3 regions of the Brevibacillus sp. JB24b genome follow, and region 2 is predicted to be linked to each of the others. Evidence: riboswitches for the same ligand, from Rfam matches in the RefSeq annotation. Region 2 holds a riboswitch; each other region holds the start of a gene.
The links. A riboswitch is a leader RNA that binds a small molecule or an ion and turns the genes downstream of it on or off. The one in region 2 is predicted to bind lysine.
Positions count from the first base shown of each region.

Region 1: linked by a shared signal. The riboswitch ahead of ACQV1I_RS06445 (aspartate kinase) and the one ahead of ACQV1I_RS17880 (amino acid permease) in region 2 are both predicted to bind lysine.
Region 3: linked by a shared signal. The riboswitch ahead of dapD (2,3,4,5-tetrahydropyridine-2,6-dicarboxylate N-acetyltransferase) and the one ahead of ACQV1I_RS17880 (amino acid permease) in region 2 are both predicted to bind lysine.

Region 1 is NZ_JBNVQV010000001.1:1,303,009-1,313,395, reverse strand. Features, by position in the region: gene ACQV1I_RS06450 (GNAT family N-acetyltransferase) at 1-584, opposite strand, end outside; gene ACQV1I_RS06445 (aspartate kinase) at 766-2,004, opposite strand; lysine riboswitch at 2,210-2,400, opposite strand; gene ACQV1I_RS06440 (SDR family oxidoreductase) at 2,566-3,501, shown strand; gene uvrC (excinuclease ABC subunit UvrC) at 3,504-5,231, opposite strand; gene trxA (thioredoxin) at 5,526-5,840, opposite strand; gene ACQV1I_RS06425 (MBL fold metallo-hydrolase) at 6,003-6,857, opposite strand; gene ACQV1I_RS06420 (electron transfer flavoprotein subunit alpha/FixB family protein) at 7,050-8,012, opposite strand; gene ACQV1I_RS06415 (electron transfer flavoprotein subunit beta/FixA family protein) at 8,027-8,794, opposite strand; gene ACQV1I_RS06410 (enoyl-CoA hydratase) at 8,807-9,583, opposite strand; gene ACQV1I_RS06405 (TetR/AcrR family transcriptional regulator) at 9,775-10,362, opposite strand.
Region 2 is NZ_JBNVQV010000001.1:3,815,077-3,825,463, reverse strand. Features, by position in the region: gene ACQV1I_RS17890 (DNA topoisomerase III) at 1-224, shown strand, start outside; gene ACQV1I_RS17885 (DUF418 domain-containing protein) at 278-1,456, shown strand; lysine riboswitch at 1,553-1,741, shown strand; gene ACQV1I_RS17880 (amino acid permease) at 1,964-3,364, shown strand; gene ACQV1I_RS17875 (DUF4912 domain-containing protein) at 3,688-4,347, shown strand; gene ACQV1I_RS17870 (phosphoglucomutase/phosphomannomutase family protein) at 4,537-5,964, shown strand; gene ACQV1I_RS17865 (serine/threonine protein kinase) at 6,193-6,870, shown strand; gene lspA (signal peptidase II) at 6,969-7,436, shown strand; gene ACQV1I_RS17855 (RluA family pseudouridine synthase) at 7,479-8,411, shown strand; gene pyrR (bifunctional pyr operon transcriptional regulator/uracil phosphoribosyltransferase PyrR) at 8,684-9,223, shown strand; gene ACQV1I_RS17845 (solute carrier family 23 protein) at 9,385-10,387, shown strand, end outside.
Region 3 is NZ_JBNVQV010000001.1:3,935,911-3,946,297, reverse strand. Features, by position in the region: gene ACQV1I_RS18470 (amino acid ABC transporter substrate-binding protein) at 1-320, shown strand, start outside; gene ACQV1I_RS18465 (amino acid ABC transporter permease) at 336-1,016, shown strand; gene ACQV1I_RS18460 (amino acid ABC transporter ATP-binding protein) at 1,032-1,775, shown strand; gene ACQV1I_RS18455 (WG repeat-containing protein) at 2,087-3,262, shown strand; gene ACQV1I_RS18450 (hypothetical protein) at 3,403-3,603, shown strand; gene ACQV1I_RS18445 (hypothetical protein) at 3,737-4,003, shown strand; lysine riboswitch at 4,078-4,262, shown strand; gene dapD (2,3,4,5-tetrahydropyridine-2,6-dicarboxylate N-acetyltransferase) at 4,397-5,107, shown strand; gene ACQV1I_RS18435 (aspartate aminotransferase family protein) at 5,181-6,401, shown strand; gene ACQV1I_RS18430 (N-acetyldiaminopimelate deacetylase) at 6,402-7,544, shown strand; gene ACQV1I_RS18425 (hypothetical protein) at 7,877-8,470, shown strand; gene ACQV1I_RS18420 (DUF4912 domain-containing protein) at 8,567-8,932, shown strand; gene ACQV1I_RS18415 (glycoside hydrolase family 73 protein) at 8,998-9,636, opposite strand; gene ACQV1I_RS18410 (DUF1885 family protein) at 9,774-10,202, opposite strand; gene ACQV1I_RS18405 (MarR family winged helix-turn-helix transcriptional regulator) at 10,384-10,387, shown strand, end outside.

The DNA.
Region 1 (10,387 bases), 2.5 Mb from region 2:
TCGGCTGTTGTTGAAGCACAGGCTACCGTTTCTGTGTTCACCTCTACATAATAAGTTCTCCCTGTACCGCTTTCCAGTGTGTGTTTCAATGCTTCTTCTGCATCAGCAGATCTGCCAAACTCTTGTATCTGATCACGTAGGCTGACGATTTTTACGACATCATGAACTGTGGCTTTTTTTACCTCAAATCCCTTGATGTCATCCTGAGATAGTTGAGAGTCATCTTCTAATTCTGCAAAATAGGTAGTTTTGATCTCATGCTTCGGAAGATGGCTTGCAAAGTCCTGTAAAGAATCTTGTTTTCCTGATAAAACCTCCAGCTTCTTGTCAGCAAGTATAATTTCACTGAACCCTTCGATATCAAACCTATCCAAAGCATAAAATACGTACGAGTGATAATACCGCAGGAGTACCGCAGAGAGTTTTGTCTGGTCACTCGCTGACCATTCTCCCCATAACTCTTGAAAAGGTGTAGAGAAGCCAAAATTTTCTACATCACCAATAAGAAATAAGTTCAAGCTTCTCTCTTTTGATACCAATTCCATAAATGCTTCATAATCTGCTTCTGTTAGTTTTCGGATCATTTGGCAATTCCCTCTCCAAAAGTTTTTCCCTCCATTATTTGAAAAAGTGTACTACTTGTCAATAGAATTCAGAAAAAACACATAAAGCCCGGTGGAAGTCTCTCCACCAGGCTCCTTGATTAATCCAATCCTATCCCTGTCCATTTGAAACACTCTACATTCTGTTTTATTTAAAAACAAATTAAGCGTGCACGACAGCATCCGCAGAAACATCCAATCCAAACGCCGTATGCAGTGTAGCTACAGCTTGCGCAACTTTTTCTGCTGGGATAACACAAGATACCTTAATATCAGAGGTAGATACCATCCGAATGAGAATATCCTGGCTGGATAAATGACTAAACATATCGGCTGCAACCCCCGGATTGGTTATCATACCAGCTCCTACAATTGAAACTTTTGCAAGGCCAGATTCATATTCCACATGCTCAAAGCCTAACTCCTCCTGATGAGCCGCCAAGGTCTCCAGCGTTCTATGTAAATCGTCAGCGGAGATCGTAAAGGAAACATTATTTGCTTTGTCATGATAGGTGCTTTGAATAATGATATCTACATTAATTGATGCGTCCGCCAATGCTTTAAATAATAAGGATAACATGCCTACTTTTACAGGCATTCCGATAACCGTTATAGAAGCTACATCTTTGTCATGAGCTATTCCGCTGATTACTTTCCCTAACTCCATGTTTGTCTCCTCCTCAACCAATGTTCCCTCTTCTTCTGTAAAACTGGAACGAACCACAAGTCGAACTCGATGTTTTTTTGCACTTTCCACAGAACGTGGATGCAACACACCAGCCCCTAGAGTTGCTAATTCTAGCATCTCATCATATGAAATGGAGCTTAACTTTTGTGCACGAGAAACAATGCGCGGATCGGCTGTAAATACCCCTGATACATCTGTGTAGATTTCACAGCAGGTAGCCTGTAGACTAGCCGCAATTGTTACCGCTGTAGTATCAGACCCGCCCCGTCCCAATGTTGTAATTTCTCCGTTTTCGCTAGCTCCTTGGAAACCTGCTACGATGACAATTTTCCCCTGCTGTAATTCTTGCTCAATCCGTTGACTGTTAATCGTACTAATGCGTGCCTTTCCATGCTTCTCTTCCGTTAAAATGCCAGCTTGCCAGCCTGTCATGGACACAGCTTCGTACCCTCTGCTTTGTAGGGCCATACTAAGTAACGCAATGGAAACCTGTTCGCCTGTGGCAAGCAGCATATCCATTTCACGAGCAGGCGGGCTCTCATGTAATTCCTTTGCTAAATCGACCAGCACATCTGTTGTTTTTCCCATAGCAGATACCACAACCACCATGGCATACCCGGCATCCTTATAACGGATAATTCTCTGTGCTACCTCTTGAATACGCTCCGCAGAGCCTACGGATGTTCCCCCGTATTTTTGCACCACAATTTCCATTTTGAATCTCTCCTCTGGTATATTCTGCTAGTCTGGATCATATGCCTTCCTTGGTTCATTTATAATGAAAGCTTTTTACTAATTAAAGTACAAAAAAGGCAACGACAAAGGAAATACCTAGTCGTTGCCCTAACTGGACATACACGGTCCCTCCTTCCCCTGATTCACGGAAATGCCAAAGCAAGTAATAATAGCTCTAGCAGCCCGGTGAGATAGCTCTCCATTTGCATGACGGGTAGGACATGCAAATGACAGTCTTACGCTTATTCAACGTAAGCCCAGCATGCACCGCTTGGGTATCGCGTGCACACTTCGGCAAATTCCCCTTTCCCAGCTCCATCATAGATTCCCATATCTCCGGAGGGTACTCTTGGTTTTTGCGCCTCTACCTCACTCCTGTATAGGGAAGTGAGGTTGTTGCTTATGAGATTATTCAGAATTATATCACGTTACTTTGCCAGTTACAATTCTTTTTGTTAAGGGATATAAGAACATATTAGCGTGATACAATGAGCATAGTTTTCGTATCTTTTTATATAGAACATGAAAGGAGGCTTTCTAATGAAAGATAATAAAACCTTGCAGAACCAACCCGAGGCAAACACGGACAATAAAACTCCTTCCTCCGTACATTTGAACTCAAAATCCACCTCGCCTGTTGTTCTTATCACTGGGTGTTCAAGCGGCTTTGGAAAACAAATTGGTATAGCTCTTGCAGAAGCTGGCTATCAAGTAATCGCCACAATGCGTGATGTAACAAAAAAAGAGCCTCTTCTTCAAGAGGCTTCAGCCCGTAGCATTGAGGATCGTTTACACATTATCTCCTTAGATGTTACGAAACAAGATAGTATTGTGCAGGCCATCGACCAAACGCTACAACTATTTGGCAAGATAGACATATTGATTAACAATGCTGGCTATGCGACTGGCGGTTTTACTGAAGAAATCCCCCTAGAGGACTGGCGCAATCAGTTTGAAACCAATTTTTTTGGAGCGGTAGCCACTACTCAAGCGGTTTTAAAGCCCATGCGTCAGCAAAGGAGCGGTCTCATTATCAATATGAGCAGCATTTGCGGACAATTTGGCTTCCCTATGCTCGGTCCATACACCGCCTCCAAACATGCACTAGAAGGCTTCAGTGAATCTCTACGCTTAGAAATGCTCCCATTTGGCATCAAGGTGGTCCTAATAGAGCCTGGGCCATATCGAACTGATATATGGGAAAAAAGCATAGAAGCAGCAGCTTTCTCACCTGAGTCTCCCTATCATACCTTTTTAGAGTATTTGAAACGGCAAGCCAAGTACAACGCCATGCACTCTGGCGATCCAGAAGAAGTAGTCCACACCGTATTACGTATTGTAAAAGCTCCTAATCCGTCCTTTCGTTATCCGATTGGAAAAAGCATCAAAAGCTTACTCTTTAGTAAAAAAATATTACCCTGGAGATTCATAGAGCTAATTGTAAAAAAGCAATTACATAAAATACTGAAGAAATGAGCTTATTTATCATCCTTCAATCCTCTTACATGTGTAATAATATCTCTTGCTAATTTGTCACCAATACCAAGCTGACGGAAATCTTCCACTGTTGCTTCGCGCATCTTTTTCAATGAACCAAAATGCTGAAACAACTTCTTACGTCGCTTCTCTCCTATACCTGGTATCTCATCTAATTGTGAAGAAAGCATTGTTTTGGAACGAGCCTGCCGATGAAAGGTGATGGCAAAGCGATGTACCTCATCTTGGACACGTTGCAACAGATAAAACTCATGGCTATCCCGCTTAAGCTCTACAGGCATGGGCGGGTCACCATAGAGTAACATCGCTGTTTTATGCTTTTCATCCTTAGCAAGCCCACAGACGGGAATGAACAACCCTAATTCATTTTCTAGCACATCCATAGCGGCACTGATTTGACCCTTGCCCCCATCAATAACAATTAGATTAGGTAATGGTTGATTTTCTTTTAACAGGCGAGAATATCTCCGCAAAATAACCTCTCGCATGGAGCCGTAATCATCAGGGCCCTCTACCGTTTTTATTTTATATTTCCGGTACTCTTTCTTGTCTGGTTTCCCATCAGTAAACACAACCATGGCCGACACAGGTTCGGTTCCTTGTATGTTAGAGTTATCAAAAGCCTCGATGCGATGAGGGGTGCCTATTCCCATAATGTTACCTAAATTATGGACAGCCTGCACTGTACGGGCATCATCTTTTGCTAATAAGGCAAATTTCTCTGCTAAGGAAATACGCGCATTCTCTTTTGCCATATCAATTAATTCATGCTTTTTCCCACGTTTTGGGGTTAATACTTTTACTCCTAGCCATTCAGAAATTAGCTCCGATTCACTTTCTTCAGGTAGTAGAATTTCTTTTGGCAAAGCCTGCTGTTTATCAAAATAATACTGTGCAACAAACGACATGAAATCTTCTGTGGCATCTCCGTAAAAGGGAAACGAGCTAGTATCACGCTCGATTAGCTTACCTCCCCGCATATAGAAGACCTGTACGCACATCCAGCCTTTATCGGTATGAAAACCAAAGATATCACGGTCAACCGTATCAGTCAGTGTAATCTTTTGTTTCTCCATGACTGCTTCAATATTATGAATTTGGTCACGAAATTCTTTTGCCCGTTCAAACTCCATATTCTCTGCAGCCATCATCATTTTTTCCGTTAAGATTTCTTTCGTAGCCTTGTGACCACCATCTAGGAATTTAGCGATCTCATCAACAATGCGTAGGTTCTCCGCCTTATCCACCTCGAACACACAGGGTGCCATACATTGATGCATGTGGTAATACAAGCATACCTGCTTTGGCATATTTTTGCATTTACGAAGCGGGTATAAACGATCCAATAGCTTCTTTACTTCCTGAGCAGCTGTCGCATTGGGATATGGTCCAAAATACTTCGCTTTATCCTTTAAAAGGCGACGCGTGATCTCCAAACGCGGATGTGCCTCATTAGTAATTTTAATATATGGGTACGTCTTATCATCTTTTAATAAGATATTGTATCGAGGATCATATTTTTTTATCAGATTACACTCTAAAATAAGGGCCTCTATTGGACTAGAGACCACAATATATTCAAAATCAGCAATTTCATTTACTAGTAACTGAGTTTTCCCATCATGACTGCCAGTAAAATAGGAACGAACGCGATTTTTTAATACCTTAGCTTTTCCCACATAGATAATGTCGCCATTCGCATTTTTCATTAGATAACAGCCTGGCTTATCCGGCAATATCGCAAGTTTATCTTTTATTTGACTCACGTCGCGTTCTCCCTTCCTGAGTATGTAAAATTATAAATCTCATCCGAACCCGAAATGTCTTTTTTCCTACCCTTTATCCTAGCACACTTGTTCTCTTTTTCCTACTTATAAAGATTGGGATGGAAAACATATGGGAAGAGTGGAAAACAAAAAACCCGCACTCCTATTTAGGAGCCGGGCTTTTAGAACGAATGATGGCAACTTCCGCATCAAACGCACTTGATCTTACCAACGACCTTACAGATGTTTGTTGATTGTTTCCATCAAAGCATCTTTTGGTTTAAAACCAACCATTTTGTCCACAGGTTGACCGTCTTTGAAAAGAATCAAAGTCGGGATGGACATAACGCCAAATTTACCAGCAGATTCTGGATTGTCGTCAACATTCACTTTCACGATTTTCAGCTTTTCGCCGACTTCATTATCCATATCTTCAAGCACAGGAGCGATCATTTTGCAAGGTCCGCACCATGGAGCCCAAAAGTCTACCAATACTGTACCTTGTTCGATATCTTGTGCAAAAGATTGATCCGTCGCATTTGTAATAGCCATAGGATAAAATCCTCCTTTACTCTTAGAAAAATAACTTAAAGCCTTCTGAAAGTATATCATCTACAGCCAAAATTGACCATGACTCAAAATACTTTCATTATACTTTGAAAAAACAATTGCTATTCTTATCTTATCCTGCTACAAAATGGTTGAATCCATTCGTTACAGTTTACCAAATCCATCAACAAAAAAACGAACGGTCTCTGTCTCATCCTCATTTAATTCTCTATGTAAGAGTGCAGTCATACCTTTACTGATTTTTTCTTGATTACCCTTGAACTTTTCTGTAAAAAAGGCTGTATTTTTTAATAGCAGAAGCTCTGCGTCAAACTCCTCTTTTGTTAAAGGAGCCTCTTGATGAGATAGAAAAATAATGTTCGCATCATATTTTTCAAGCTGTTCTACTAATTTTCGTGATTTCTCAACTGTGTAATTCCACTTTTTAGCATAGATATTCGGATATAGGCAATCACCTAGAAACAATACTTTTTCTTCAGGGATATAAATCAGACTTGAATCAGATGAATGATCTCCTCCCACATGTTCAATTACACAGCTTACCCCACCTAAATGAATTGTCATTCGACTATCAAATGTAAGCTCAGGTAATCGCAGAGTGACATCTCGGTTCGTCCCCAGTTCCTTTTTTATTGCCTCTGCACAAAATGGTATTTCTATTCCTAGCTCAACACGCTTATCTAAAGCACAATCTGTCCAGGTTAGGTCCATTAGTTCTTTAATATATTGAAGTGTTTGGCTATGTGAAACGATCGGCATGTCCATTTCGTTTAAACCAAATACATGGTCCCAGTGCCAATGGGTAAGGGCCAACCAGTCAGCTTTGATACCTTTTTTGCCTAACTGTTCTAGGAATAACTTCGCATGGTTAGAAGAATTACCCGCATCAATCAAAAGTGTTTTTTCATCTCCCACTATCGCTGCTAGAATGGGGCGATCCGTTTCCTGATAGGGGGGGACATATAAAATACGTTTTGAAATTTGTACAAGTTGCTGCAATCTCTCCCTCTCCTGACTCACTTGTTTTATAGTTCATTCGCAGCATACCATTCTTATTTGTTTCTTCATTAATATTTCTTCATTAATATTATTTTTTGACTTCGTTTTAATCTAAACCAAATTCCCGTCAAAAGCAAAAAACTACGGTCCTAACTAAGCAACCGTAGTCTATACACCCACCCTTATTAAACTTTAGCCTACTACTACCTTTTTGAATTCTTCCGTTAGTAATGGCACCACTTCAAACAAGTCACCCACGATGCCATAGTCAGCTACTTGGAAAATAGGGGCTTCAGGATCTTTGTTGATAGCCACAATCACTTTGGAGTTTGACATTCCTGCCAAGTGTTGAATAGCCCCGGAAATTCCGCATGCGATATATAAATCAGGAGTTACCACTTTACCTGTTTGGCCGATTTGCAGTGCATAGTCGCAATAATCTGCGTCGCAAGCTCCACGTGAAGCACCAACTGCTGCTCCTAGAACCTCAGCTAGTTCTTCCAGCGGCTGGAAGCCGTCTTTACTCTTAACGCCACGGCCACCTGCGATAATTACTTTCGCTTCGGATAAATCTACTTTGCCAGACGTTTTGCGAACGACTTCTTTAATAATGCTACGTAAATCTTTTAGTTCTACGTCTACCGTGACCACTGTAGCAGATTGACCTGACTTTGTTTCTCCCAAAGCAATATTATTCGGACGGATCGTTACGAAAACTTTATCACTGGAGAATATACGCTTTTGAAATGCTTTCCCTGCATAAATAGGTCGAGTAAAGACAGGACCCGCTTCAACACTAGTAACATCTGAGATCAGACCTAATCCTAATCGAGCAGCAACCCGTGGTGCGATATCACGTCCAATCGCTGTATGTCCTGCCACGATAGCGTCTGGATTCACCTCTTGAATTACCTTCACAATAGCCTGTGCATATGCATCGGGAGCATATTGGTCTAATGTTTCATTTTTTACTGCATAAAGGCTAGTCGCTCCGTATTCACCCAGTGCATTGGCATATGTATCTGCATCGCTACCGAATGCAGCAGCTACTACTTCGCCACCCTCTGCTATGATCTGGGCGGCAGCCAATGCCTCCAAGGAAACGTTACGCAATTGATGATCACGTGCTTCAGTTAGTACGAGTACTTTTTTCATTTGGAAGTCCTCCCTTAGATCACTTTTGCTTCGTTACGCAGTAGTTGCACTAATTCAGCCACTTGGCTCGGAACATCACCTGACAAGATACGACCTGCTTCTTTCTTTTCTGGTACATATTGATATACGATCTCCGTCTTACTTGCTACATCTTCTGCTGTAAGCCCCAAATCATCTGCGGACAGACGATCCAATGGTTTCTTTTTCGCCTTCATGATACCTGGTAGAGATGGATAACGCGGCTCGTTTAAGCCTTGTTGCGCCGTAATAAGGACAGGTAGGGAGGTTTCTACTACCTCCATATCTCCTTCCACATCGCGTTCCACGCGGACAGTAGTACCATCAATGTCAATTTTAACCGCTGTTGAAACATGGTTGATGGATAGCTCTTCAGCTAAACGAGGACCACCTTGACCTGCACCCGAATCCACAGCCATTTGTCCACCTAAGATGAGATCGAATCCTTCTTTTTTGGCAACTGCGGCTAGTACCTTTGCTGTCGTATATTCATCACCAAATAACGATTCATCATCTACTAAAACTGCTCGATCAGCTCCCATAGCTAGAGCAGTACGCAATTCTTTTTCGGCTCCATCTTTGCCTAGGGTCATTACAATAACCTCGCCACCAAGGTCATCGCGTAGCTTGATTGCCTCTTCAATGGCATATTCGTCATACGGATTAATAATCGTTTCCACACCATCATCACTAATGATACCGTCCTGAATAATGATCTTTTCTTCCGTGTCAAAGGTCTGCTTCATCGCAACTAAGATTTTCATGGTTGAACCCTCCTATCGATTGGAAAATTGCGGTTTGCGCTTTTCAAGAAAAGCAGTCACGCCTTCTTTCATATCTTCAGTAGTGAATACCTGACCAAATAATTCAGCTTCACGCTTCGTTCCAGCAGATAAACCCAGTTCTACGCCACTGTGAATTGCATCCAGTGCGTATTTGACAGAAATCGCACCCTTTTCTGAAATTTTATAAGCTAGCTTTTTACTTTCTTCCAACAACTGTTCCACTGGATAAACAGCTTCTGCCAGACCGATCGCATGAGCTTCTTCACCATCGATCATATCGGAAGTCAGTATTAGTTGGGTAGCTTTTCCTCGTCCAATCAGACGCGGCAAACGTTGAGTACCACCGTATCCGGGGATTAGACCTAGATTAAGCTCAGGTAGCCCTAACTTCGCTTCCTTTGCTACATAACGGATGTGGCACGCCATAGCAAGCTCCAACCCGCCGCCGAGGCAAGCTCCATTTATTGCAGCAATGATAGGTTTAGAAAAAGTCTCCATTCGCAGAAACAATTGTTGTCCTCGCTCCGCCACCTGCTGTGGACTCTGTTCAGCCAATTCAGTAAATTCTTTAATGTCAGCACCTGCGATAAAAAAGCGGCCTTCGCCAGTAATAACAATGGCACTGATCTGATCATTTTGCTCCAAATCGTCTAAAACCTGAGCCAAACTGGTGAGTGTAACTTGATTTAACGCATTGGCTGGCGGATGGTTAATCGTCAATATAGCGATAGTTCCTTCTGTTACAAGCGTAAGATTTGGATACGACATGCTTTGTCCCCCTTTTACACCGAACGAGCGAATGAATGAGCGCCCGATCAGTTTTGTACAAAATAGAACCTAGGCAACATTGTATCAGAGGAAATCTCTATACAAAAGTCTTTTTACAAGTTTTGTTGAAGTGAAATAACCAAGATTATTTCAAAAACGTTGTATTGAGATTTCCTAGGCTTGAATGGGGTCTAGTTTTTGCAGAATCCCTTTAGGAAAAGATTGTGAATGGGATCCACAAGAGAGACGAGATCGTACTTACATTCTTTCATAATCCAAGAAGTTACCGTCTGATCCAACGTACCAAAAATCATAGTGCGTGCCATCCGTACATCAATATCTGAACGGAAGATACCGCTGTCCATCCCTTCCTGAACGACTGCATCAATCAGGTTAAAGTATGATTTCAACACTTCTCCAATACCCTGACTTACCTCAGGATTAATCTGACGCAACTCAATTTGTGTTACAATCGCTAAGTTATGATCCTGCGCCAATTGGCTGAGATGACTCCGAATGAGAATACGTACCTTCTCAGAAACATCGTTTGCCTGAGAAGTCAACTCACGGCAATTCTCTACAAATTGTCCCATCTTCTCGTTAAACAGCGAGATAAGGACATCATCCTTGTTTTTAAAATAGAGATAAATGGTCCCGTCCGCTACCTTAGCTTCTTTAGCGATTCGCGATACCTGCGCGTTATGATAACCGTGCTTGGCAATCACCGTGACGGCTGCATTTATAATGGCTTGATACTTTTCCCCCGTTTTTTTGGCCATGTTGCCCTCCATTTTACTTTCTTAG
Region 2 (10,387 bases):
ATGTAAAAAAACTGATGGAAGAAGGAAAAACCGGATTAATGAAAGGCTTTAAAAAAGGTGACAAGACATTTGATGCCTATTTGAAATGGGATTTGGAGAAAGCACAATTTCAGTTTGAATTTGAAGCAAAAACAGCTTCTTCGGATGCAAAGGAGTATAAAAAGGCAGGCTCAAGAGCACCGAAAGGGAAAAGGATTACAGAAGCGCTATATTCTACTGAGTAGAAAAGAATAAAACAAGGCAAAGTAACAAACAAGAAAGGAAGGGGGTGTGATGTATGAATCAAGCAAGACCGATTTCCGTTAACGATCGAATAACATCGATCGATACAATTAGAGGCATTGCTATCTTGGGTATATTTCTGGTGAACTTCCCAGCTATGCTAGGAATTCAACCTCTAGACACAAGGGGATATACCCAAGGCATGGATGCAGTGTTTCGGTTTGGCTATGACTTATTTATTCAGACAAAATTCTACTCTTTGTTTGCCTTTTTGTTTGGATTGGGGTTTTATCTATTTATGAGTAGAGCAGAAGCGAAAGGATACGCGATGAGAACCCTGTTTTCCAGGCGTCTAACTGTGCTGTTCCTTCTGGGATGCTTACATTTTCTTCTGCTGTGGTATGGTGATATTTTACATATGTATGCATTAGTGGGACTTTTACTGTTATTTTTTTATCGTCAAAAGGCATCAGCATTGTTTGTTTGGAGTATTTTTTTAATGGCTCTGTTTATGTTATTTATCTGGTTTGCTTTTTCCGGTGATGTTGATTTAGGTCAAACAGTATTATTGGAAGCTCCTTGGTTTAATGGACTAGAAGACTATACACAAAAAGTAAGTCAACGCTATGAAATGTTGAGTGGAATCCAGATACTCAATGTAATCATCTATATTCCTGAATTACTAGGACTTTTTTTGCTGGGATTGTGTGCAGGAAAGATCAACTTTTTTCAACGTGTCCATGAATGGAAACGTGGATTGCGCATCACTCAGATCGTGAGTCTAGTAGTAACGATTCTGTTATTTATTCCGATGTTCCGTTTTTATTTCAGCCATGATGTCTATGTGTCTGAAGAAATTCAAAAGTACATTCAATTGACAGGAAAAACGCTGTTTGTCTTTTATCTCGTTTCTATCGTTCTGTTGCTGGAAAACAAACGTTTACGAGAAAAAATGCAAGGTTTTACATATGTGGGACGAATGGCATTAACCAATTATTTATTGCAGACATTGATAACAGTCATATTGTTTTCCCTGTTTATTCCCAATACGGCAGGTATTCCACTGTGGATTGGATTTATATATTGTATTACGATCTATCTATTACAGGTAATGTTTAGTAAGTGGTGGTTATCTCAGTACGCTTTTGGACCAATGGAATGGCTGTGGAGATGCGCAACTTATATGCAAAAGCAGCCTTTACGGCTGAAAGAACAAAGTCATGGTAGATCATAGTCAATAGAAGGCTATAAAAAACTAGTTGAAAACTACTGCTTTATCATCTATAATTACATTATCTTTTTTAATAAAATAGCAAATCCTCATCATATCTGGTGAGGTAGAGGTTGCGGTATTTAAGAGTATGCTGGACGAGACACAGAGAAGTTGTAGACTCCATCAGAAAGGAAAGACCGCCGAAGTTTGTACAAAGACTCTGTAATGTACAGGCTGGGGCTGTTTCCGAAAGGGGCAGAACTGTCACGTTTATTTGCCGAATAAGCGTGTTGTGCTATCTTCATGGAAGGTATGATGCGGGTCATGTATAAATCCGTCGTCAGGTTTTGATTGGCGGATTTTTTATATTCCCACTCCTTCCTTGCATGTATCTATGAACAGACAAAGGAGTGTTTTTTTATGCCACAAGCAACATCAAGGAACGAAAGGTCAACAAACACATCGGCTACTAGAGACGGGGGACAACCACAAGAACTGAAGCGTGGTCTAAAGGCTCGTCACCTCACTATGATCGCTCTTGGCGGTTCTATTGGTACAGGGCTATTCCTTGCAAGTGGTGGAGCCATTTCCCAAGCAGGTCCTGGTGGCGCGATTTTAGCATATTTGGCTATTGGTATTATGGTGTATTTCTTAATGACTAGTTTGGGTGAGATGGCGGCTTTTATGCCAGAGTCAGGCTCTTTTAGTACCTACGCAACCAAGTTTGTAGATCCTGCTCTTGGCTTTGCGTTAGGTTGGAACTATTGGTATAACTGGGCCATTACGATTGCAGCCGAATTATCTGCGGCGACGCTTTTAATGAAATTTTGGTTCCCGGATAGTTCGTCAATGTTGTGGAGCGGTTTATTTTTAGCTTTGATGTTTGGTTTAAATTATCTATCTGTAAAAGGCTACGGGGAGTCTGAGTTCTGGTTCTCTATGATTAAAGTAGCAACGGTTATTATTTTTCTAATAGTTGGTATCTTAATGATTTTTGGTATTATGGGTGGAGAGGCTGTTGGCTTTAAGAACTTTACCGTTGGTGATGCACCATTCCACGGAGGTTTTATGGCAGCCCTTGGGGTGTTTATGATTGCCGGCTTTAGTTTCCAGGGCACAGAATTAATCGGGGTAGCAGCAGGAGAGAGCGATGATCCACGTAAAAACATCCCGAAAGCTATCAAGCAGGTATTCTGGCGTATTCTGTTGTTCTATATTTTGGCGATCTTGGTTATTGGTTTGTTAGTTCCGTACACCAGTCCGAATTTGGTGGGTGGCGATATAGATACGATTGCAATTAGTCCGTTTACGATGGTATTTGAAAAAGCAGGTTTGGCTTTTGCCGCTTCTGTGATGAACGCTGTTATTTTATCCGCTGTACTGTCTGCGGGTAATTCCGGTATGTATGCTTCTACACGTATGCTGTGGGCGATGGCGAAGGATGGGAAAGCACCTAAATTTTTTACGAAACTAAACCGTCGCGGTATTCCGATCTACTGCCTATTGATGACAGCATCAGTTGGTATGGTTGCTTTCTTCGCTTCTCTTTTCGGTGATGGAGTTGTATATACATGGTTACTTAACGCTTCTGGTATGTCTGGTTTTATTGCCTGGTTGGGTATTGCCATTAGCCATTATCGCTTTCGTCGGGCGTTTGTGGCGCAAGGGCATAGTTTAAGTGAATTGCCGTTTAAAGCAAGATGGTTCCCATTCGGTCCGCTGTTTGCTTTTATGCTATGTATGGTTGTTATTTTGGGACAGAATTACGAGGCATTTATTGGAGATCAAATTGATTGGAACGCCATGCTGGTATCCTATATCGGTATTCCAATCTTCCTTGCCTTATGGTTGGGATACAAATGGACCAAGAAAACAAAGATTGTAAAATTAAAAGAATGTGATTTTAGCAGTGCGCATGTAAGAGACTAGTATATAGAAATTTTTCATAGCATGATAATAAATATAGGAAAACCACTTACCAAGCATGAGGGAGAAATTCTGAAGCTTGTGAGTGGTTTTTTGTATATATGTGGGTTCTAAGGAGTCTTTTACCCACTTGGATACCTCGCCTTGCCCTTTTTTAAAAATTTAGTGAAGATAAAAAGTTTGTCGAACGACCATTCTCTATGCCGAACGTTTTAGATGGTATCGACAAAAGAAGAAAAGTTATGCGTTCAGCGTTCGACATGATTTTAAGATAAGCTCTTTTATACTTAAGAGCAATGAGTTAAGCAGAAAGGAGCACAACCTTCATGATTACAAGAATCCTACAAATGCGAGCGCAGTCCCTATCACTACAAGAGATCGCTACAAGGTGCGAGATGACCATTGGCCAAGTGAAATACCAACTTCACAAATTTGGACTGAAGTCGCAGGCTAACAAAGAGAGCAGCAAAGGCGTAGCAGAGGAGTCCTTCGTTAATTTGTTCATGGGAAAGGTTGTAAGCCCACCTTTTTATCCTGCTGTCTATCCATTGGAAACGGACAGAGGGGAGAGCTATACAACTCAGGCGAAAGATTTTTTAGCTGAACAAGCGCAGGGGCGAGCTGCCGATGATGAAAAACGAGTCCCTATCATAGCTGTTATCCCAACGGCACCTGATACTGTGTATATCCATTGGTATATTTCTAAATATCGCCTGCATATGATTGCAGGGTACCTAAATGAAGATTGGGCGAATATTACACAAGGAATTCGTCTTTATGAAGTGGAGGAAAGCATGTCATCTAGTAGGGAAGTGGGGTATAAAGACGTGTACATGAAAGAAGAAGCAGAATCTTGCTATGTTGAACATTTGCAAACCGGCAAACAGTATGTAGCAGAATTTGGGCTTTATGCTTCTGGCCAATTTTGTCCGATCATGCGGTCTGAAGGCGTGACATTGACAGCTTACCGGTACGCTGCATGGTAAAGAATCAGGGGAGGGCACCCCCGATGTCTAGAGAAGAAATAGAGAATACATACATTTAATTAAAGGCGGCCAGCGTGCCGCTTTTTTATTTGTTTATGTGCTAAAACCTTCTATCCTACTATTTCCCTTCATAAAGTATAAATGGAGTATTTGACCCGACTATTACTTGTCTAGTGTGGAGGGAATCAAATGGAAAAACAGATTATTTTTGGAACAGATGGCTGGAGAGCTGTGATGGCAGATCAGTTTACGATGGAAAATGTACGGACAGTGGCAAAAGCAATTGCCTGTTATACAGAGGAGAATGGGTGGATAGATCGGGGAATAATTGTGGGCTATGATACTCGTTTTATGGGACGAATGTTTGCTCAAGAGGTTGTACGTGTGTTGACAGCTCACGGCATTCTTTCTTTTTTGGTAAGTGAGCCGACACCAACCCCTGTCGTTGCCTTTGGGGTAAAGCATTTTGGAGTAAGCGGGGCGGTGATGTTGACAGCTAGTCACAATTCCGCAGAATACAATGGAATCAAATATATTCCCGAATATGCAGGGCCAGCTTCTCCTGATATTACCCAACGTTTAGAGGTATTGATTCAACAGATTGAGGTGAGCGGAGAACAGGTACAGACATGCTCCATCGAGGAGGCTAAAAATGGTAAGCTATATCAACCCATTCACTTAAAGCCTCACTATGAGGCGCACATTCGCAGGCTTATTCGAATGGATGTATTACAGCGAGCAAACCTAACTGTAGTCGTAGACGCCATGCATGGGGCAGGGAGTGGGTATATGAGTGCTCTATTACAGGAGGCTGGAGTTGCGGTTAAAAGCATCCGTGAAGAAAGAGATCCGTTATTTGGCGGAGGTCTACCAGAGCCAAATGAACATCATTTAGCAGAATTGTCTCGTCAAGTTTTGGTCGAGAATGCGGATTTGGGTGTAGCCAACGATGGAGATGCAGATCGGTTTGGAGTCGTGGATCGACAGGGGAGGTATCTATCTCCAAATGAAGTGCTTACGCTACTGACTTATCATATGGTTAAAAACCGAAATGGTCAGGGTAAAGTCATTCGGACGGTAGCAACCACTCATCAACTAGATCGCATTTGTGAACATTATGGATTGGAATTAATCGAGACACCTGTTGGGTTTAAATATATTGGGGCACAAATGCTCAGAGGCAATGTGCTTATTGGCGGTGAGGAGAGCGGAGGAGCGAGTATTCTGGGGCATATTCCTGAGAAGGATGGAATCTTAATGAATTTATTAATTGCGGAAATGTGTGCAGTCGAGGGGAAGAGCTTAGACGAGATTAAAGAGGATATCCACCGCCAATTTGGACGTATGTATAGTAGTAGGCTAGACATTCGCTTTAAACAAAAGGAAGCTTTTTTACTTCGTTTTAAAGAGAAGCCTCCACACACGATCGCCGGGTATGCGGTCGAAGCCATTCATACACAGGATGGGTTTAAGCTCTTACTAGAAGGTGGACACTGGGTATTAATACGCCCATCTGGCACGGAGCCATTATTACGGATTTATTGTGAGGCAACGGGGTCAGAAGAGTTAGAACGGCTGAAAGAGGCTGTGAGGGATTGGTTTGAGGAAACTAATTAATTGACCAAACAGAAGCTTTTAACCACAGATAAGAAAAAATGATTTGAAAGAGACCGGCTTCTAGTGAGTTGGTTTTTTTCTCATGTCAGTAAAAAGTATGCAGGTCAAATGAAATGCATGGCGAAAAGTTCTTTCTAGAAAAAATTACTCTGATAAAAGGAACAATGTTTCTCGCATCTTTCTTTGTTACAATAACAGTTAAGATGTGAAGATGAAGAGAGGGTACCGATGAAATTGGAGCAGGTTCTTTTAGATCGGTTTTTAGAAGAAGTAGTATTGGACTCACCTTCTCCCTATGACCCTGTTCAAGTCCTTTATGCTCCTCATCCCTGGGAGATTGTTGGAACTGGTAATTACGCAGGTGTATTCTGTCATCCTGACTATCCTGACGTTGTTGTTAAACTATATGCACCAGGAAAGCCAGGAATTGAAGAAGAGAGTGAGGTATATCGTCGGCTAGGTGAATCAAAGTATTATCCGATTTGTTATGAGAAGGGGGAAAATTATCTAGTAATCAAGCGTATGAGAGGAATCTCGTTGTTTGATTGTGTACGCTATGGAATCCCTATTCCTGAAAATGTAATAAAAGAAGTAGACGAGGCACTAGATGAAGCGAGAGCGAAGGGATTATACCCTCAAGATGTGCATGGTAAAAATGTTCTCATGTATCAAGGACATGCCTATATCATTGATGTGAGCGACTATATCCATCCGGGGGAAGATCGCAAATGGAAGGATATTAGAAGTGCCTATTATCGTATTTATTACCCTTATCTTAAAGATCGGCGTATCAAAATTCCATTGTGGACACTTGATCTGGTACGCAAAGGGTATCGCTTTTATCGGAAGCTGAAAGGTTTGACTTCCATGAAACATAAAGAAAGACATAAAAAGAGCTCTATCTAATAAACAAGCAGGAAGTTATTGAAAAAAATTGCCCAACTGATTTTGCCTGTGGTACAATTTGCGGTGTTACTCTACGCCATTTATGTAAGGAGGCTGTTATGTATATATACTACATAATTGCGCTCGCGGTTATTGCCTTGGATCAATGGACCAAGCATCTCGTGGTGAAGTACATGGAATATGGAGAATCAATTCCGTTGATTGAAAATGTGTTCCACTTAACTTCACACCGTAATATGGGTGCTGCGTTTGGCATGCTCCAGAACCGTCGCGTGTTCTTTATTATTATCACTACGCTAGTTGTAATTGGGATTATCTATACTCTTTACAAACAAGGAAAAAGCAATCCGCGTATGTCCATTGCCTTATCACTCGTATTGGGTGGAGCCATCGGTAACTTTATTGATCGGGTTTCAACGGGACAAGTAGTGGACTTTTTACACGCTGTCATTATCAACTTCCCAATCTTTAATGTAGCCGATATGGCAATTACATTTGGTGTGGCCGTGATGCTGATTGATATTTTTATGGAATCTCGCAAGCCATCACATTCTTCCAGCAAGTAAGAGCATACTACAATTAGAATGAATACATTTAGGAGCTTATAGATGACAGAGCAAACTTTTGAACGTTATGATTGGACAGTGGAAAAAGAAGAAGCAGGGGAACGCATTGATAAATTTTTGACCATGCAAGAAGGAGAATGGTCTCGTTCTCAAGTACAAGCATGGGTAAAAGATGGAAGAGTTACGGTCAATGATGCTCCGATTAAAAATAATTATAAGGTAGCAGTGGATGATGAGATCAGTTTGCGTGTGCCACCTCCAAAAGAGTTGAAGATCGAAGCGCAAGAGATGGATTTAGATATTGTCTATGAAGATTCTGATGTCGTGGTTGTAAACAAACCACGTGGTTTAGTCGTGCATCCTGCGTTGGGTCATTATACAGGAACGTTAGTAAATGGCCTCATGTACCATTGTAAGGATTTATCTGGCATTAATGGTGTGATGCGCCCAGGTATCGTTCATCGTATTGATAAAGACACATCTGGGTTATTAATGATTGCCAAGAACGATAAGGCTCATGCGAGTTTGGCTGCTCAATTAAAGGAACATACCGTTAATCGTAAATATGTGGCGCTTGTTCACGGGGAAATCCCACATGAGATGGGGACTATTGATGCGCCAATCGGACGCGATCCCAAAAATCGTCAACAGATGGCAGTTGTCTTTGGTAATAGTAAGCCCGCTGTGACGCACTTTGTCGTGCTGGAGCGGTTGAAGGATTTTACCGTTGTGGAATTAAAGCTAGAGACAGGACGCACTCATCAGATACGTGTTCATATGAAATATATTGGCTATCCGTTAGCTGGTGATCCAAAATATGGACCTCGAAAAACACTGGATATCAATGGTCAAGCCTTGCATGCGAAAACACTAGGATTCATTCATCCAAGTACAGGTGAATACATGGAATTCGAGGCACCAACGCCAAAGGAATTGCAAGCAGAGATTCAGTTCTTACGTGAGCAAAAAAGTTAAATGTGTTGACAGATATAAAAAGGTATGTCATAATCATTCGTAACAAAAGGTAACCTTTAAATCCAGTCCCGTGAGGCTGGCAAGGGCGACGGTGAATAACGTAGATATGGTTGGGATAATTATACCCTTCTTTATGTACGCACGAAGCTTCTTGTCAGTGAGACAAGAAGCTTTTTTTGTGTGTCAAACCACCAAGAAGAACACAAGCTAGCAGATAGTAGCCTCCCGAGTCTTGTAAAGGTCATCTACTTCTGCTGAAAGGAGCAACTCCAATGAACGAAAAAAGCATTATGATGGATGAAGCAGCTATTAGACGAGCCTTAACTCGCATTGCTCACGAAATTATTGAACGTAACAAGGGCGTAGAGGACTGTGTGATCATCGGCATTAAAACTCGCGGTATTTATTTGGCAGAACGCTTAGCCAAACGAATCGAGCAAATTGAGAATGTACAGCTTCCATTTGGTGAATTGGACATTACCCTGTACCGGGACGATTTGACACACAGGTCATCGGAAGCAATTGTTCATGGTGCGAAACTACCTGAGATTACAGGAAAAAAGGTCATCTTGGTGGATGATGTGCTGTATACAGGTCGTACTGTCAGAGCTGCTCTGGATGCCTTAGTGGATCAAGGACGCTCCACGATGATTCAACTCGCTGTATTAGTGGATCGTGGACACCGTGAATTGCCCATCCGACCTGATTATGTGGGCAAAAACATGCCAACGTCCCGTTCTGAAATTATTGCTGTACAATTACTAGAAGTAGATGGAACGGATAAAGTTTCACTGATGCAAAAAGAAGAATGAATCGACAACTATATATGCCTCTTTAAGGCTAATCCCGTGAGGTTAGCAAGGGGACACGATCTAACGCTGGAGGTATGCGTACCTCTGTGCTTGGACCTGCCTCTTTGTGTACACACGAAGAGGTTTTTTTGTGCAAAAAATACCAGAAAGCAGGGGAGATAATGAGCAAACAAGACTTTGTAGACGTACATGAAACACCAGCTTTGACTCGTTTATTACCACTTAGTATTCAACACTTATTCGCAATGTTTGGCTCCACAGTACTAGTCCCAATCTTAACGGGTTTAGATATATCAGCTGCATTGATCGCGAGTGGTTTAGGTACTCTAATTTTCATGATGATTACAAAAGGAAAAATTCCTAACTATCTTGGATCTTCCTTCGCTTTCATCGGACCAATCATTACGGTGACTGCAACATATGGTCAAGGAGTTGCCTTATTGGGTTGCTTTTTATCTGGTCTGGTATATGTGCTAGTAGCAGCAATGGTACGAAAATTTGGGGTAGGCTGGCTAGATCGATTACTCCCTCCAGTTGTGATTGCATCCATCATCGTGGTTATTGGTTTGAGCTTGGCCGGAGTAGCTGTCGATATGGCTACAAAAGTAACAGTAGAGGGAAAGTCAGTAATCTCGCTCACTTCTATTGAAATCTCTTTAGTTTCACTGCTGGTAACAATTATCGCTGCGGTTATGCTACGTGGATTCTTATCAATGATTCCCATCTTGCTTGGAATCATTGGTGGATACGGCTATACAGCCCTACGACATGCTGAATTGATTGACTGGGCTTCCATTACAAATGCCCCACTTTTCATCAGCTTACCGGAAATGTTTACGCAACACTTGCATGTAGGCTTGCTAACAACTGCCATGATGGATAAAGGAGCATGGTTGTCGGCCCTAATTATTGCACCGATTGCATTTGTCTCCTTAACAGAACATCTGGGTCATTTATTAGTAACAAGTAAAATTATGAATCGTGATTTAATGAAGGAACCTGGCTTGCACCGAAGCTTACTAGGTGATGGTGTAGCTACTGCGGTTGCCGCCTTTATCGGTGGACCACCTAGTACGACTTATGGCGAGAACATGGGTGTTCTAGCAATCACCCGAGTCTATAGTCGAGCAGTCATTGGCCTAGCGGCAGTGTTCGCGATCTTAT
Region 3 (10,387 bases), 120 kb from region 2:
CAGACCTAGCACGAGATAATGGAGCTGAAATTGTACAATCAGAAGGATTTAACCAAGCTATTGAACTTTTATTATCCAAACGAGTGGATGCAACAGTTAACGACGGTTTATCTTTCCTCGACTTTAAAAAACAAAAGCCTGATGTGAAAATTAAAATTGCAGCTGAGCATCCTAATGCTACTGAAAACGGGATTATGTTTGCAAAAGGCAAACATCCTGAACTGATTGAAGCAGTAAATAAAGCTCTGCAAGAGATGAAATTTGATGGTACTTATTTGAAAATATCCGAGAAATATTTTGGTGCAGACGTCTCCAAATAATACAGATAGGACTGAATGGAAGTGGAACAATCTGATCGTATTATCGGTATTATCGTGGATTCATTTTTCCCGCTGTTAAAGGCGGGAATTTTGTTCACGATACCTCTTACGTTACTTTCTTTTATCATAGGATTAATACTTGCCTTTTTTACAGCGATTGCTCGTTTATCCACGAATAAATTGTTGTATGGAATTTCCAGCTTTTATGTATGGGTTGTTCGAGGTACCCCGTTGTTAGTGCAATTATTTATTATTTTCTATGGGTTACCTAAGCTAGGCATTACAATTGATCCATTTCCTGCTGCCATTATTGGTTTTTCCTTGAGTGTGGGAGCGTATAACTCTGAAGTTATCCGTGCAGCTATCCAATCGGTGCCTAAGGGGCAGTGGGAAGCGGCATATACAATTGGGATGACCAGAAATCAGGCAAGACGTCGAATTATTCTTCCACAAGCTCTTCGTGTAGCGGTACCTCCGCTTGGGAATTCGTTTATCAGCTTAGTGAAAGATACCTCTCTAGCCGCTACCATTACGGTGACAGAGATGTTTCAGATATCGCAACAGATTACTGCGATGACATACGAGCCCTTGGTATTATACTGTGAGGTTGCGGTCATCTATCTGTTTTTCAGTACGATATTGTCAGCATTGCAAAGCCGTGTGGAACATCGTCTGGAACGCCGTATGGCTAGGTAGGAGGAGAGAACCAGCATGATTGAGATAAAAGGACTTCATAAAAGTTTTCAACAAGTTGAAGTATTAAAGGACATATCTGTAGCTATTAATAAAGGGGAAGCCGTCGTCATCATAGGTCCCTCAGGTTCTGGAAAGACTACACTGCTTAGATGCATGAATCTTTTGGAAATACCTACGAGAGGAAGCATGCAAATAGGAGACCAACGTCTAGACTTTATTCCTACTACTAAAATGAAGGAAAAGGAGTTGCTTCCTGTTCGTAAGCAGTCAGGAATGGTTTTTCAGAGTTATAATCTTTTTCCACACATGACAGCGTTAGAAAATGTGATGGAAGGACAGGTTATCGTTAAAAAACGTTCTAAGGAAGAAGCGAAGGCGAGAGCGGAGGAAATGCTTACAAAAGTGGGACTCTCTGATCGGATGAACATGTATCCTCATCAGCTATCTGGAGGACAGCAGCAGCGGGTAGGTATTGCCCGTGCGATGGCATTAGATCCGGAAGTGTTACTGTTTGATGAACCAACTTCTGCGCTAGACCCAGAATTGGTTGGTGAGGTATTGAAGGTCATGAAACAGTTGGCAGAAGAAGGTATGACAATGGTGATCGTGACACACGAAATGAATTTTGCGCGAGATGTAGCCGATCGCATTATTTTCATGGATGGTGGTGTCATTTTGGAGCAAGGAACTCCTGAAGAAATCTTCGAGCATTCGAAAAACGAACGAACTCACCAGTTTTTACGGCGTATACAAGCTTAAATGAAAGAGCACTGGAGCTAATCCAGTGTTTTTTTTGCTTTCTTTACCAATAGTAAGCTCAGATCAGAATGTAGGTATAGCGTTATTTTTTATGTAAAAAAAATTGGTAAAAAAAGATGAAAACGTTTTGGCAACTGAGTACGTCTAATAAATAAGTAAACAGGAAAGCCTAAAAGACGAGGCCAAGGAATGAGACAACTTTAATAAATAGCACTTATTTTTTATGTAAAGAATACATAGCGAGTAACTTAGTAAAAACGACGTGTCTCTTTTCAATAATGATAGGAAATTTGCGGAAGCAGGTGGATAGTATGAATATCTCTAAATGGACAAAAACAGGTATTGTCGCAGTACTTTGTCTGCCATTAATACATGTAGCGGGTTCACAAAATTTTTTACTGGCAGCCGAGAAACCAGCATTTGTAGCTCAGGTGTCCAAAGAGACAACAGGGGCTACAGTACAAGGAGCACAAACGATAACAAACCCCTCTGGTGTAAAAGAAACTGTTTCAGCTGATGATAGACAAGAGGTTCGCCTATATTCCATTCAGGATCAAGATAAACATGGTTTTATTGATGCAACTGGAAAGGTAGTGATCGCTCCTCAATTTGAAGTGGTTGGTGAATTTCATGAGGGGCTTGCCGTTGCTAAAAAGGATGGGAAATATGGGTTTATCAACCAACAGGGCTCATTTGTTATCCCAGCTCAATATGACGAAGCAGATTCATTCTCAGAAGGAGTAGCTGCTGTTAAAACAGGGGATTATTTTGGTTTTATCAACAAAGATAATAAGATGGTGATTCCAGCAAAGTTCCAATTTGCTCGTAGCTTTCAAAATGGTCTAGCTGCCATTGGTGAAAATCATAAATATGGTTTTATTAATAAGCATGGGCAAATCGTGATTCAACCAGAATATGAGATTGTCTGGGGCTTTCAAGAAGGTACTACTGTAGCGTATAAGGATGGAAAAGCAGGTTATCTTGACCAAACAGGAAAAGTCATTATTCCCTTTACCTATCAAATTGCTAATCCATTTCAAGAGGGGCTAGCCTTAGTATATGAAGGTGAAGAAAAAGGATATAGTCTCATCAATAAGCAAGGCCAGGAAGTTGTGAAACCAGATGGGTTTGAACCTGGAAGCTTTTCAGAAGGAGTAGCCGACGTGATGGTAGCTGTGGACGGAGATTATAAAGCTAGCTATATTAACAAAAAAGGGGAGTTTTTACTTCCACCTACCTATGAACGTACATTACCTTTTTCAGAAGGACTCGCTTCCGTCAAGGTGAATGGCAAATATGGTTTTATTAATAAGCAAGGTAAAATGGTCATTAAACCTCAGTTTGAATCAGGCGGTGTATTTCACAATGGCTTAGCTTATGAGGTGACCCATGACGAACAAGGATATAGCTTTTGTTATGTAAATAAACAAGGTGAAATCGTTTGGAAAAGTTCAGTTATGAAGGAGTTTCCAGGGGATTTGGAATAGCTGTGTCGAAGCTCTCGCGAATTAGTAGCGAGAGCTTTTATTGTGAATAAAAATATGTCTAAAATGTGTCTAAAGTCATTTGAATGTTCTGTTAAATAAAGTATAATATTGGTAATGATTTGGAAAGGGGAAATAAAACCATGGAAATCGGCATTGCTATGTATCCGATCATAGGTTTCTTAGTCTTCTCTTTCATCTTGTTCTACTACTTGTATAAAGGCCTTATGAAGGATACAACAAAGCACGATGAGGAGCATGTATGGGTTGAATACGATACGAGCTTTATGAAGGAGACTCCTCACTCACAGAAGAAAAAAGCAAAAAGTAATCAGCAAATGTAAACACAAAAATGGATAAAGCACTCCTTATAGGGGGTGCTTTTTTACTTCTGTAATTTTTAAATTTGCTGAATTGTATGTTATAAATAAATGGAAAGGATTCGAATTTGGTAGTTTCTTAAAAAGGAGAGCGTTCATGCGTAAACCATATCTGATTGGACTTGTGTTTCTAGCTGTTTGGTTTGTTTGGTTCCTCTATGGATTAAGGTTTTACCGAGGAGAACAATTTAGTTCCTTATTTTTATTAGTTGCTTTTGGAACTGGAGTTTTTCCCATCTATTTTAGTTTCGTTCATTTATTAATTGGTGAACGTTCTAAGCAATGGATCAGTTGGGTTGGGATTGTTGCTACGGCGTTTGTGATCGTACCCGTTTCCCTTTTTCTTTTATACCGATTTGCTTAAAAAATCCATTTGTACAAAGCGGTTGTCAGGTAAGGGTTTATCTGATAAAGTGAAGTGAAAATTACATAAGAATAATCCAAAATAGAGGTGCGCAGCGGATGAGTCATCCTGTTTGCTTTACATCGCCGGGACGATGAGAACAGGATAAAAGGTCAATGCGCCGAAGTCGTTGCTGACCGGCAATCTACGGCTGGGGTGTACGTGAATAACGTACGTCTTGTCATGAAAGGTGTGCCTTTCGTGGAGCGCTATTTATGAGTTGCCATGGTAAAACCAGCAATGAGTAGGCGAATCCACTCATTGCTTTTTTGCTTATCAAGGGGTTATTCTTTTTCCAAACAGTAATTTTGCAAAAGCTATTACATAAACCAAATTGGTAGGAGGAAACAATCGATGAACATGATGGATGCCCACGAAATTATCAGCTTTATTCAAAAGAGCGAGAAGAAGACGCCTGTGAAGGTACATGTAAAGGGTAATTTAGAAGGAATTGATTTTGGTAAAAATACAAAAACCTTTATTACAGGCAATGTAGGTGTGTTGTTTGGCGAATGGAAGGACGTACAGCCTGTACTTGAAGCAAATAAGGACAGTATTGAAGACTATGTAGTAGAGAGCGATCGTCGTAATTCTGCAATCCCGATGCTAGATACAAAAGAAATTCAGGCACGTATTGAGCCGGGCGCTGTCATTCGTGATCAGGTTCACATTGGAAATAATGCGGTTATTATGATGGGCGCCGTGATCAATATCGGTGCTTCTATCGGAGAAGGTACTATGATCGATATGGGTGTTATTATTGGCGGTCGCGGAACGGTTGGTAATAACTGCCACATAGGAGCGGGAGCTGTCATAGCGGGCGTCATCGAGCCACCTTCTGCGACTCCTGTCATCATTGAAGATGATGTATTGGTTGGAGCAAATGCTGTTATTTTAGAAGGTGTACGTATTGGCCAAGGTTCAGTGGTTGCTGCGGGAGCTGTCGTTACACAGGATGTTCCTGCGAACGTAGTAGTGGCGGGTACACCGGCAAGAATCATTAAAGAGATTGATGCAAAAACCAAGTCCAAAACGGAGATTATGCAAGAACTTCGTCAGCTATAAATATGTAAGAAACCGTAAGGCATATATCATATCAGCTAGTAATTGATTGAGCTGAATAAAGGGGCGTCTTCCCATGACGGATTGGCTACAAAAAGATGAAACCTATTTGATGTCCACCTACAAACGATTGCCGATTGCAATTGAAAAGGGAGAAGGCAATTATTTACTTGATACAGAGGGAAAAGCGTATCTTGACTTGTTTACTGGTCTGGCTGTCTCTGTTCTGGGCCACTCTCATCCCAAAATTGTAGAAGCTCTTGTAGAACAGGGAGAAAAATTCTTGCATATCTCCAACATTTTTTTGAACAAGCCAGCCATCACATTGGCAGAGCAGTTAGTTAAGCATACAATTCCAGGAAAAGTATTTTTTAGTAACTCAGGGGCTGAAGCAACAGAAGCGGCGATTAAGCTTGTCCATAAATGGGCTAAAATGACCGGAAGAGAGAACGCTGGGGTTGTTGTGCTAAAAAATAGCTTCCACGGTAGAACGCTTGGAGCTGTCAAACTAACAAGACAAGCCCATGTTTACCAGGATTACCCTCTGCCAACCTTTCCTGTATATGAGGTAGCTCCTGGTGATATAGAAGGGTTGCAAAACATTATCACTACGTATTCACCTGTTTGCTTGTTAATGGAGCCTGTTCTCGGATCAGGTGGAGTCATACCGCTTTCTGAGCATTTTTTGGAAGCAGCTTTTGCTCTGTGTAAAGAACATGACGTGCTATATGCCATGGATGAAATTCAAACAGGCATGGGGCGAACTGGGAAACTATTTGCCTACCAGCATACGTCAGTACAACCTGACCTCATCTTATTTGCCAAAGGTGTAGGCGGTGGATTACCGCTTGGTGGGGTGATCGCTGGAGAAAAACTGGCGAATCTTTTCAAGCCGGGAGATCATGGAACAACGTTTGCCCCATCTCCATTGAGTGCAGCATTGGGCAATGCGGTTATGGGAGCATTGTTGAAAGATGGATTACTTGACGAAGGTAAAAAGCAAGCTGATTATTTGTGGGATCGCATAGCCCATTTAGTTGATGAATATCCACAGCTCCTATCTGACATTAGAGGTAAAGGTATGATGCTTGGTATCCAGACGAAGCTTACTCCAGAAGAGGTCAGCCAAGTTCAAAAAGGGATGCTAGAAGCGGGCTTTTTAATTGATGTTACGCAGAAAACGATTATTCGCCTGTTACCTCCGCTCACCCTAACCAGCGAGGAAATTGATCAATTTATGGTTTGTTTCCGCGAAGTCTTGGAGCAAACGGCCCACGTGAAGGGAGAGATTATGTAAATGTCATCTCCCTTTGTAGCTATTCGTCGTGAGCTACACAAAATCCCAGAACCTGGATTTTCTGAGTTTAAAACGCAGCAGTTTTTGCTTTCGTTTATTGCTCAATTACCTCAGGAGCATATTGAAGTGACGACTTGGAAAACGGGTGTGCTGGTTAAAGTGAATGGGACATCTCCAGAGCGGATGCTAGCTTGGCGTGCTGACATGGATGGACTACCGATTGAAGAGGATACCAGCTATGATTTTCGCTCGGAACATCCAGGATATATGCATGCATGCGGACATGATATCCACATGGCAATTGGACTTGGTATTCTGAGTGAGTTTGCCAAAAGTCCTGCTGTAGATGATCTATTGTTTGTTTTTCAACCTGCAGAAGAGGGGCCGGGCGGTGCGGAACCGATGCTAGCAAGCCCTGAATTTCGTCGCTATCAACCCGAGGCAATCTTTGCTCTGCATATCGCACCAGAATATCCTGTTGGAACCATTGCAATGAAAGAAGGGGTTTTCTTTGCCAACACTTCAGAATTATTTATTGAGGTGAAGGGGAAGGGGGGGCATGCAGCTTATCCGCATCTTGCCAATGATATGGTAGTTGTAGCGGCCCATCTTGTGACCCAATTACAAACGATTGTTGCACGCAATGTGAATCCACTAGATGCCGGAGTAATTACGGTAGGTAAAATAGAGGGCGGTACAAAGCAGAATATTATTGCTGAGGTAGCTCGATTAGAAGGAACGATTCGCACACTGTCTCAGGATTCTATGCATAAGATTAAACAGCGGATCGAATCGCTTGTTCAAGGGATAGAGGTAGGCTTTGATTGTGAAGCGACAATTGATTACGGTGCCATGTACTGTCAGGTATACAATGATCCAAAGCTTTCAAAACAATTTATGATCTGGTTGGAACAGCAGGATGATGTTACGCTGGTTCGGTGCTCGGAAGCGATGACTGGTGAGGATTTCGGATACTTTTTGGCTGATATCCCTGGCTTTTTATTTTGGCTTGGCGTAGATACTCCCTATGGATTACATCATGCTAAGCTAGAGCCAAACGAACAGGCCATCGGGAATGCAATCGAAATCGTTACCCGTTTCTTTCGCCGATATGCAAACGTTATGTCAAATGAAAACAACTAAAAAGCAACGAAAGACGGCCTGTGGGTCGTCTTTTGTTATATGCAAAAATAAGCCTTGGTTATCCACAATCTAATCTAAGTTATAGAAGGGAAAAGTAAGCCTTTCGATCAGAATGGGCATCAGATCACTATTATCCACTTGTGAATAAACGTTGAGAACATATTGTGGATACTGTGGATGAAGATAAAAAAGTTCTTTTTTAACCACAACTATTTAAGGTATGGTGCGTCTAAGATATAGAGAAAACAAAAAGGAACAAATATCCTTTTGATGTGAAAGCATACAAGTACAGCTTCGGCTTTCTATATATTATGATTGATGGAGGAATTTAGATGAAAAAGAAATGGGTAGCAGGCTTTGCAACTATCATCGTTGTAGCTACAGCAACGACTGCATGGGGAGATACAAGCATACGTACATATTTCAATGGTGAGCGCAATACCAAAATAGAAATTACGGCTTCAACACTTGATGCGACACAAGAATTAATTAATAGCCTTGGTGGCTTTGCTACTTATGATAGAGAGACAGGCAAATTGTTCATCGATAAGCCGAACGTGAATATTATGGTGTTAGAAGGAGTTCAGCAAAATAAAAACAATGATATCGTGCTGACTAATCCGGTAACAGGTTTTCTGGAAAAGAACATTCCACGTAACTTCGGAGTGTATGTAGAAGTAGATAATGTCGTTGATGCTAAAGATATGAGTGTTAAAGTAAATATTATCGGTCCAGATGGCAATGTGGTGGATAGCAGCAAGGAGAAATCCTACTCTGTTCGCGATGGTGGATTCTTTTTCTCCCAACCCTTTGTATCCACCAAGTTAAAAAAGAACGGTACGTATAAAGTACAATTGACAATGAAAAAAGAAAAAGATGCAAACATGATCGTTGTAGGAGAAAATTCCTTTACAGTAGGGAAATAAAATGCTCTTCCACCGTTTTCAAAATTAGCTACCTGATGATATAATAGTTAGAAGTAATTTCTATTATGTAATGTAAGAAAGGAAAGATGAAAGCGAATGAAGACAAAAGCCACGCGGTCATCAACAGATACAGACGGCCCGAGTATACGTATTGCATGGAAAGACTCCCAATCCATTTTAGCCTCTTGGCTTGTGACGGAGGAATACCAGCAAGAGATTGAGCAAGAATTTTCCATTCCATTCCATGAGTTGCCGTTAGTTCTGCGTCTGTATGATGTAACGTACCGGATTGAAATTAAAAATGACGGGCTAGACAGCTACACAGATTATGATATTAATTACCGAGCAAGCAATTGGATTCTCTACGGAGTAATGGAAGGGTGCAAATATTGTGTCGATCTCGGCATACGTATGGTAGACGGAAGATTCTATTCGCTAACCAGATCCGAAATACTTTCGTAACACCTATAGGAAAGACAGGACCCGATTAGGGAACCTGTCTTTTGTTTTTTCATCACGCATCTATTCTATTTACCTTCACGACATTTGTCATATACACGTAACGCTACTGCTAATACAGCCCAGACAGGCATAGGTTTATCTAAGTCATTTAACCATTCAGGGGACGTGATGATTCCCTCTGCTAGGGCACGCCTACCTACTTCTAGCTTCCAAGTGGCTACAAATTCCTCGGATGGGGCCTTTTTTTGATCATACTGGGTTAGGTTGTAGGCTTCGATTAATTTTTGTAGCTTTTCCGCATATTCTGGATCGGTAGCGTAGCCGGCTAGTTTTAGATGTTGGGCTGCTTGAAAAGGGGTAGTCGCTTGAATAACCGTTTTATAACGAGGGGTTAACAAGATTTGTGAATGATCTTCAATGGATTCAAGAAAGCTGTTATAGGCTTTGAATTCTTGTGTTTTCGTCACCCATGTACCTTGAAGATATTCTTTTGTTTCTACATGTACAGAGCCTGCTGGTCCTACCCCTTTTATTCCAAAAATGTTGTAGGATATCCGACCTGTAGCAGGATCTCTTGGGATGGAGTTACCAAATCCAGATTCTAAAATAGCTTGAGCAATGGTTATGGAGGCGTAAATATGATACTTTTCAAAGGCAAGCTGAGCTGGTGCACTTACAAGCGAAATGAAATCAGAGCGTTCCATAAAAAAGCACCTCCTTTAGACTGAATGTTGGAGTCAAAGAAGGCACTTATAATGATATAAGCACCTCCACTATGTATCATATTGGGGGGGTGCCATTTTGCTTGGACAAATGTACAAAACGCTAAAAAAATACAAATTTAAGGCTTGCGTGGCTGAAAATATTGAATTCTTCCGTTGAATAGATGAAGCTCTCCTTTTAGTTCACGGGCCAAATAGCGACAGTATTCGTTGCCTTTACTTTTATCGTTTTGAGTTGCCGTGTCGGGAATACTAACCTGAATGAAAGCGCGCTCCTGATCGTCTTTTAGATGTGTGCCTACGCCAATGATCACATATTTATAAAGATTCTGATCTTTACCCTTTAAAATGAAAAATGTGTCTTTTCCTTCCGCTGGTTCTTCGATATGATAGGGAAAGGAGGCATCTGTATAACTCCAATCCAATTGTTGGCCTGTTTTACTGGTTTTATCTTGATATTTTTGTAAAAATGTTTTGACATCATCAAGAGTAACCGTGGAGGCGATGGAACCATCTACTAGATATACATAGGCGGATTGCATATTCACGAATCAGTTCACTCCCATATCAAAAGTACGGATTTTTTCTACTTTAAGTGTAGCATTACAGTTTAGGCTTCTGCAAGCGGACACAAAAAACGGAAAGCAATTGATTATATTTTCTGAAAATAGTACAATGATGAAAATTTATACTTGTAGAGAGACAAAAATCAGTTGGGGGAATGGGAAAATGA